One region of the Crystallibacter crystallopoietes genome, then DNA from elsewhere that is predicted to be linked to it. Evidence: riboswitches for the same ligand, from Rfam matches in the RefSeq annotation. Region 1 holds a riboswitch; the other holds the start of a gene.

What was found. Region 1 has a riboswitch for cyclic di-AMP ahead of AC20117_RS20940 (M23 family metallopeptidase). Riboswitches for the same ligand answer to the same signal wherever they lie in the genome.
Region 2: it holds a riboswitch for cyclic di-AMP, as region 1 does, so the genes downstream of both, AC20117_RS10785 (NlpC/P60 family protein) here and AC20117_RS20940 (M23 family metallopeptidase) in region 1, are expected to answer to the same signal.

The regions. Positions count from the first base shown of each region.
Region 1 is NZ_CP018863.1:4,551,793-4,556,205, reverse strand. Features, by position in the region: gene AC20117_RS20955 (matrixin family metalloprotease) at 188-817, opposite strand; gene AC20117_RS20950 (metal-sensitive transcriptional regulator) at 1,424-1,750, shown strand; gene AC20117_RS20945 (heavy-metal-associated domain-containing protein) at 1,797-2,018, shown strand; cyclic di-AMP (ydaO/yuaA leader) riboswitch at 2,404-2,572, shown strand; gene AC20117_RS20940 (M23 family metallopeptidase) at 2,715-3,431, shown strand; gene AC20117_RS20935 (polysaccharide deacetylase family protein) at 3,737-4,413, shown strand, end outside.
Region 2 is NZ_CP018863.1:2,297,643-2,302,055, reverse strand. Features, by position in the region: gene mobA (molybdenum cofactor guanylyltransferase) at 1-227, opposite strand, end outside; gene AC20117_RS10790 (HNH endonuclease) at 227-727, opposite strand; gene AC20117_RS10785 (NlpC/P60 family protein) at 1,168-1,947, opposite strand; cyclic di-AMP (ydaO/yuaA leader) riboswitch at 1,953-2,121, opposite strand; gene AC20117_RS10780 (NlpC/P60 family protein) at 2,526-3,305, opposite strand; cyclic di-AMP (ydaO/yuaA leader) riboswitch at 3,311-3,479, opposite strand; gene AC20117_RS10775 (M23 family metallopeptidase) at 3,612-4,256, opposite strand.

The DNA of each region.
Region 1 (4,413 bases):
TTCCCGTCATTGACTTACGCGTGCGCAGAATGCTGAAGCGAACGATGGGGCTGCTCCAGGTCCTCAACCTGCCGATATTGTAGGTAACAGCCCTCACCGTCGGCCGCCATCTCCCCGGCGACCGGGAGCATCCCGGGGACCCGCCTGCACCGCAGCCATTATTCGTTGTGTTCATTTCTCGACTCGGTCAGGTCCCATAGATGGCGACGAGGTTAGCGAAATCGATAGCGTCCGGAACCGGGTTCGTGTTGTCACCGGTGACGGAGTTCATCACGTCCGAGCGCTCAAGGCGGTGGTCCAGGCCGAGGGTGTGCCCCATTTCGTGGACGATGGTGGCCAGCGCACCGTTGTCACTAGCCCTGTCCAATGGCTGGGTGTACAGCGTGATGGTTGCGCTTTCCATGTAGGCCCCGTTGTCGTCCCATCGCATTTCTCCGTCCGTACCACGTGAACGGCTTCCGTCTTCCACGATGGCCACACAGTTCGCGCCGCCGGTGCAGGACCGGGCTGTCACGGCCTCAATGCACGGACTCTCGGACCAGATCGTTGCGGCCTCGGTTACCAGCCGGGTATACCGCTCGGAAAGCCGGCCGGTTTCGAACTCCACCACAAGCTCCCCTCCCGTCGGCTTCTGCCATGGTTTAACCGGTGAATCCTCCGGATCGACATCCCGCACTTCAGCACCCGCCGAGGCCACGCATTCCGCCGGACTGTCCCCGAGGGTTTCGCGCAAGCTGTCGTCGCGGTCCGGAACAAAGTTCCCAACAGTGTCTTGTGCGGGTCCATCGTCCGGATCCCCTTGGCTGGGGGAGGACACACAGGCAGTTAGGAACAAGCCCAGCCCCAACACCAAGGCAGGCAATCTCCTCGCGAATGTGGAGCTGCGGGTCCGCTGGGACATCGGATGCGGGGTACCCCTGCTGCTGGTTCCGGTCATCATCATGGCTCCCTTGGAGGGTGTGCGCTAGCCTGAACCCCCACCCTACGAAAAGAGCCTATGTTTTTGCTGTGTCCTTCTGGTCAAAAGGGTTGTCTTGTGCCGGTCCAAGCCGGGCTGGCACCCGTTCGGACACAACCGGCTCAACGCCTATTGGCCGCGGGCTCGTGGACCCGGAATCCCGGTCAGAGGAAGTGGCGTACCGGCTTCGCCCTGGCCGTCTCGATCTGCAAGGACGGCAGCAAGGCCGGTCATTCGCTTGCCATCCCCGCTGCTATCCTGCGGGCTCAGGTGCGATCCCCGCGCAAGCTGTTCAGCTACTCCCACTTAGAGTATGACCAGCGAGTTCGAGTCGCGACGGTTTTGGATGGGGCGAAGGGCGCACCATCTGAAGATCCGGTTCTTGAAGCGCAAAAACCTGCCAGCAGGCTTTGATCTTATACCCTAGCAGGGTATAAGATTGAGTGTCTATGGATAGGAGACGCCATGAGTGAGCAGACTGTTATCGACGAGCGAATCGATCACGGATACACCTCGGACAAGGATGCGTACCTGCGCAGGCTGAAGCGTATTGAGGGCCAGGTCAGGGGGATCGCCCGCATGGTGGAAGAGGATAAGTACTGCATCGACGTACTGACCCAGGTCTCCGCCATCAACAAGGCCCTGCATGCCGTGAGTCTGGGCTTGCTCGAAGACCACATTGCCCATTGTGTAGTCGGGGCCGCGAACGAATCCAGGGAGACAGGCAATCCGCAGGCTGTCCAGGAGAAAGTTGCCGAGGCTTCCGCGGCTATCGGAAGGCTGCTGCGCTAGGCGCCGGCAACTGTTGAAGCCATCACGATCCAGAAAGAAGAACCTCATGGAAACACGAGTCGGCATTTCAGGCATGACCTGCAACCACTGCATCGCCTCAGTTACTGAAGAACTGATGGAACTCGACGGTGTCGAAATCGTCACCATTGACCTCAACAAGGACGGCATCTCCACCGCTTCCATCACCTCCGGGATGGCCCTGGACCCGGACAAGATCAGCGATGCCGTCACCGAGGCCGGCTACCAGGTCGTATCCAACAACGCCTGAACGGCTGACATAAGCCTGGGACCTCTCCCTGGTGAGCGCGCTGATCCAGAGGGGCGGCCGGCGAGCTTCGACGTGCCTGTTCCGGGCTTCGCCTGCAAACACCTCTCGGATTTCGGTGCCGCCCCGGGGGCGGCAGTACTCGTGACCTCCCGGACCCCGCTATGGCAGCCCCGTCCTTCTTCGTCGTCGCGAACCCGTTTCCGCAGTGCACGTTCCCACGCAGGAAAGCTCCGCCGTTGGCGGGTCGGGGAAGACGCCGATGCCGCCCTGCGGCGGCAAGTCACGGAATTGTAACGTCAACCTTTTTTATTGTAGATTGGAGGCCGCGCATACCCATCGCGGGTATGGCCCTGGTCTGTCCGCCTAGCCCTGTCAGCAGACCAGTCCGTTCGAAATACCAGACAGGGGCGGAGGAACCACATCCGGTGCCTTGGGCACCTTGGGGTGAAGTCCGGTCAACTGCTTCCTTTTAACAAGGGGTGCTTACTGCCCGGGCCGAGTTGAACTCTCACTCGAATCCGACAGCTAACTTCGCAGGCGTACGGAGAGGACCCCTTGAGCAATCACACAGGTGAGCGCGGACGCAGGCGCGCCGTCGCTCCTTCAGCAAGCCCTGCACGAAACCGCAACCCCCAGGCCGGACGTCGGAGAGCGGAGCCGCAGCCCGCTTCAACCCTTCAGGGACTGACACGAAAAGTGGCTCTCGGAGCAGTGGCAACCGGTCTGGTAGCTGTCGTGGCATTGCCAGCGGCCCAGGCCGAGACGAGCCACAACCTTGAGGCCGAGACAGCTTCGAACGTACCGGCCAGCACGGCCGTGGCAGCGGCGGACGCTGTCCTTGACTTCAGCCGTTCCGAAATCTCCAGCAACGCAGCACCGGCAAAACCCGAGCCGGGCAGCGACCGAAAAGCCTCTGTTGCCTCTGCGGACGTAGCAGAACCGGAAGCGGCTAAGCCCCGCGCAAAGGAAGAACCGGCCGAAAAACCGGAAACGGAAGCACCGGACGAAACCGGACAGCCGGTCTCCGGACTGGCCGGGCCGTTGGCACAGATGAACATCAGCTCGCCGTTCGGTTACCGGACCAACCCGCTCACGGGCGCAGCAGGCGAGTTCCACAACGGCACCGACTTCTCCAGCGGCTGCGAAACCCCTGTTTTGGCATCAGCTGCCGGAACCGTCGTCGAGGCTTCCTCCAGCGCCGCCGGCTACGGAAACCGCGTGGTAGTCGACCACGGCGCCGGACTGAAGACAACGTACAACCACTTGGGCAGCATCGCTGTCCAGACGGGACAGGAAGTCGCCGCGGGTGAACGGGTTGCCGGTGTTGGGACGACCGGTAACTCAACGGGCTGCCATCTGCACTTTGAGGTGCTGGTGAACGGCGAAACGGTCGACCCTGCCGGCTGGTTGTAGGCGGTAGACGATCTGCGGGGCTGCACACTTCGGTGTGCAGCCCCGCTTTCGTGTGCCGTCCGCCGGGGATGAGGACGCCCATTGCCCGTGCACGGCTGTCACGCTGGCTTTGAACAGTGCCCGTTCCATACGTGGCGCAAGCGAGTAGGAAGGAACCGAAAACAGGTAGGAGGTACTCATGCGGGAGCTTACGAGGACTTCTAGTCTTTTCCTGTCGGTTACTCAGGGATTGCGGAGGTTGACCATCCCCGGTCCCTGTCAGCGAGCCGGTTCAACGGCCGTGATAAACGTCGATGGGAAGCATCATGGGTCTGAGCGAGGATCGCCGTGGTGACAGCGCCAACGAAAGCAGTGCGGGGCCGGGCTACGTGCGCACTCGGCCTAAACGCTCGCTGCAATGGATCACCGCGATGCTGCTGCTGGCGTTGCCAGCGGCCTTCCTCCTGTACGGCGGTCAGTTCCTGGCGTCCGGGGACAACAGCCGGGCTGCTGAGGGTATTGCCGGGCCTGGCCCTGGCGGTGCACCGACGGTCAGTCCGGAGCCCGTTCCCGGGAACCGGGCAGCGGCGGCCGCGATCGATGTGCCCGAGTACGAACCCGCAGAACCGATACCTGAGGTAGTCGGCCAAACCGTGGTTTCCCTGACCTTTGATGACGGGTTCGCCGGCCAGTATCGTGCTGCCGACATCGTATCCGAGGCAGGGCTCGATGGCACCTTTTATATCAACTCAGGCAATTTGGACAAACCCGGATACCTGACTCTAAAACAGGCCAAGGAGATGGCCCTCGACGGTCACGAGATCGGGGGGCACACGTTGTCCCACGCGGACGTCCGCGAGCTGTCGGCCGACGAGGCTGCCAGGCAGATCTGCGTCGACCGTCAAAACCTGGTGGAGTGGGGGTTTTCCGTGACGAACTTCGCTTTCCCTTTCGCGTCCCGAAATCAGCAGGTGGAGAACAGCGCCGGAGACTGCGGCTATAA
Region 2 (4,413 bases), 2.3 Mb from region 1:
CGTGTGAGAAGCACTCTTGTTTCGGGCTCGGCATCGATGAAGGCATCCATTTCCACGCGCAGCTCATCAGGACCAACGACGGCGATGCGCCCGGCCGCTCGAACGTTGTCCAAGGTGCGGCGCAGCAGCGATTGGCCGTTGTAGCGGAGCAGGGCCTTGGGCTCGCCGCCCAATCGCGAGGAACGGCCGCCAGCCAGGATGACGGCGTCGAATCCGGACAGGCTCATCAAGCCGCCGGGTTGGAGTCGAGGAATTCGCTCCATGCCGGAGCCGGGCGCTCCAGTTCACGGATGCGCCAGTGGCTGCCGCGGGGAGCGCGCGGGGTTATGCGCAAATGCCAGCCCATCTGCTTCAATGTCCGGTCCCCCTTGGCATTGTTGCAACGCAGGCAACAGGCGACGAGGTTTTCCCAACTGTCGATTCCGCCGCGCGAACGCGGCTTCACATGGTCAACGGTATTGGCCGTCTTCCCGCAGTACGCGCACTCGTAATTGTCCCGGCGCAGCACGCCCCGCCGTGTCACTGTCATGTCCTGAGGATAGGGAATCTTGATGTAACGGTTGAGCAGGATGACCGATGGCCTACCGAAGATGTCATTGGGCCCGACGACAGGCTCACCGTCCTCAGCGATGATGCTCGCCTTACCAGTGAGCACAAGAAGCAGCGCCCGGCGGAAGGTCACTACCGCCAGCGGTTCGTATCCAGCGTTCAGAACGAGTGTGCGCATGCACGTTCCTGTCCGTCCGGCCACGCCCGGGGCTGCGGGATCGGCTGCATCCCGGTCATGGTGATTCGACACTGACAAGAGTTAGAGTAAGCGGAATCACACCCGCTGCGCTAATTATTCGCCCATCGAAATTTCGCCGGAGTGCCCGCCGGCGTTGATGAAACGTTGTTTGCGGCCTTCCTCAGATGGGAACACCGCCGACTAAGAGCGCACTCTGTACCAACCCCTTTAACCACTACAGGGCCGCCCTCGCTGGAGGACGGCCCTGCAGATAAAAACGTTGATCCCGGTCTGATCCAGTTCCGCCATGAGCGGACCGGCGTTTGCAACTGGGGCCGCTGGCAGATGCCGGCAGGCCTCCGTACGGCGGAACGCCCGGGATGCGGTACTGCTATGACCTAGGAAACGTTTTCGGGTAGCGCGGTACCCGGTTAAAACTCTTAGCCGTTGGGGCGGATGAAGACCGGGCCCGAACCGATGTAGGCATCGGCCAGCGCGGTCGTGTAACCGGTCCAACCACCATGGATGGCCTGGCCGTTGCCCACGTAAATCGCGATGTGCGGCACACCGGCGCCGGCATCGTCGTAGTAGATCATGTCCCCCGGCTGCGGCGTCGAAACCTGGGTACCGTACGCCATGAACTGCGCCGGAGCCAGATCGCCCACGGAAATACCGGCCGAACGCAACGCGTTCTCCACCATCGCAGTGCAGTCCTGCGACACACCGATCTGGCCATAAGCCGACGCCACCAAAGCGGCACCAATACCGCTGGCAGCAACATCAGCCTTCGCCTCGGGCTTCGGCGCTTCCTCGGCCTTCTCAACCGGGGCAACAACCTGCTCGGCTTCCTCAACCACCGGAGCGACTTCCTCGGCCACAGCCTCAACCACAGGCTCCGGCTCTTCAACCACCGGAGCAGGCGTCGAAGTCACACCCGAACGCTCAAGATCCAGCTCAACAGCACCAGAAGCCTGCACAGCCTCAACCTGCACCCGCGACGGAGCCGCAGCAGCAGCCTGGACCGAAGCCTCACGCTCAATATTGGTCGCCTGCGCCGGAACGCCGACCGAAAGAACCAGACCGGACGCGGCAGCAATCACAGCAGCCTGGCGGCCCACGGAACCGGCATTCGAAGAAACAGCCTTGGAAATAGTCTCCAACGGGCTGGTACGGACGGGCACAGCACGGTGGCGGCCCAAAGCAGCAGTGTTCTTAGACACGAGTGATTACCTCTCCCAATGCCTGCGAGGTGAGCTGTCGGGTTCGGATGGGAGTCATCCGGCCATGGGAGCCCCGGCCTCAGCCAAGAACACCCACCACTTAACCCCAAGGGCCTCCTAAGAAGCCCGGAAGTTGGTTCCCCCGCCCCTGCCATGCGAAATCGTTGCGAACGGACCCCGGGAAGTGGCAGAGCTAGGCAATCCACCCGGAGGTGCCAAACCATGATTCGGATTTGGCACGAACAAGACGGTATACGATTTCCGGGGCTAAGTCACATTCAGATCACGGGCAATCCGCTTTGAATCCGCCAGACAGCGTCAGTCCAGCTCGGATCGTTTCATCAGACCCCGAAAATTCGCGGTTTTCTTCCACTTCTACGTGATTCAATTCACATTTTGCCGCCGTTACCTGAATGTGACGAAAAATGCGGGAAAAGCGGACGGAATACGGGAGTTGACCGAAATGGCAGGCATGGAAAGACCGATATAAAAATCAAGGAACGGGCCCGCATCCTGCACGAATGCGAACCCGTCCGCTTGAACATGTCGGCTGACTCAGCCGGCGGTGCTAATGCGTTTTAGCCGTTGGGGCGGATGAAGACCGGGCCCGAACCGATGTAGGCATCGGCCAGCGCGGTCGTGTAACCGGTCCAACCACCATGGATGGCCTGGCCGTTGCCCACGTAAATCGCGATGTGCGGCACACCGGCGCCGGCATCGTCGTAGTAGATCATGTCGCCCGGCTGCGGCGTCGAAACCTGGGTACCGTACGCCATGAACTGCGCCGGAGCCAGATCGCCCACGGAAATACCGGCCGAACGCAGCGCGTTCTCCACCATCGCAGTGCAGTCCTGCGACACACCGATCTGGCCATAAGCCGACGCCACCAAAGCGGCACCAATACCGCTGGCAGCAACATCAGCCTTCGCCTCGGGCTTCGGCGCTTCCTCGGCCTTCTCAACCGGGGCAACAACCTGCTCGGCTTCCTCAACCACCGGAGCGACTTCCTCGGCCACAGCCTCAACCACAGGCTCCGGCTCTTCAACCACCGGAGCAGGCGTCGAGGTCACACCCGAACGCTCAAGATCCAGCTCAACAGCACCAGAAGCCTGCACAGCCTCAACCTGCACCCGCGACGGAGCCGCAGCAGCAGCCTGGACCGAAGCCTCACGCTCAATATTGGTCGCCTGCGCCGGAACGCCGACCGAAAGAACCAGACCGGACGCGGCAGCAATCACAGCAGCCTGGCGGCCCACGGAACCGGCATTCGAAGAAACAGCCTTGGAAATAGTCTCCAACGGGCTGGTACGGACGGGCACAGCACGGTGGCGGCCCAAAGCAGCAGTGTTCTTAGACACGAGTGATTACCTCTCCCAATGCCTGCGAGGTGAGCTGTCGGGTTCGGATGGGAGTCATCCGGCCATGGGAGCCCCGGCCTCAGCCAAGAACACCCACCACTTAACCCCAAGGGCCTCCTAAGAAGCCCGGAAGTTGGTTCCCCCGCCCCTGCCATGCGAAATCGTTGCGAACGGACCCCGGGAAGTGGCAGAGCTAGGCAATCCACCCGGAGGTGCCAAACCATGATCCGGTCTTCGGCACGGGTTCGACACTATAACGTTTCATCTTCTAAGTCACATTCCGGTCACGGAATGGTGTGTCTTTGGTTACAGCCAACCCTTGGGGTCAACCATGTCGCCATTGACAACTACCTCAAAGTGGAGATGGCAGCCGGTGGAATTACCGGTCGTTCCGCTTTGAGCCAACAAATCCCCACGGCTGACAGCGTCGCCGACCTTGGCGCTAATGCTTGTCAGGTGGTTGTACGTGGTCTCCAGGCCGTTGCCGTGGTCCACTACGACGCGGTTGCCGTAGCCGCCAAACCAGCCGGCTTCCTTGACCGTGCCGCCAGCGGCCGAGTAGACCGGCGAGCCGCAGGCTGCGCCGTAGTCCTGGCCGGTGTGCATTTCACCGGCATATCCGGTTACCGGGTTAACTCGCATACCGAAGGGCGAGGTCATCTTCATGCTGTCCATTGCCATGGGCTGGGACAGCGTTCCTTCGCTGCTGACCGCCTTGGCATCGCCGCCGGATGCCACCATGACCTGTTCAAGTTTGGTGTCGGGATCGAAATTGCTCGTCAGGCCCGCGCGCTGGAAGTGCAGGTCTACTTCCGCTGCCGCTGTTACGGGCGCTGCGGCGACGGCAGCGACCTCGGCTGCTGCCGCGTCAACGGCGGGTTCGCCGGATGCAGAGGCACCTGCAGTGGTGGGCAGCAGGACAGTAAGCGCCATGCCGGATGCGGTTGCCACGATAGCGGCCTTGTGGCCGGCTCCTCGGACTACTGCGGTAACGGGCGACGGAGCAGCTTCGGCGCGTCGACGGCCGGTGCTTCCTGAACGCGGACGCGACCTACCTGCCGGGGCGGCCGAACGACGCCGTCCCGTGGCTCTTTGTTCTGACAAAAGT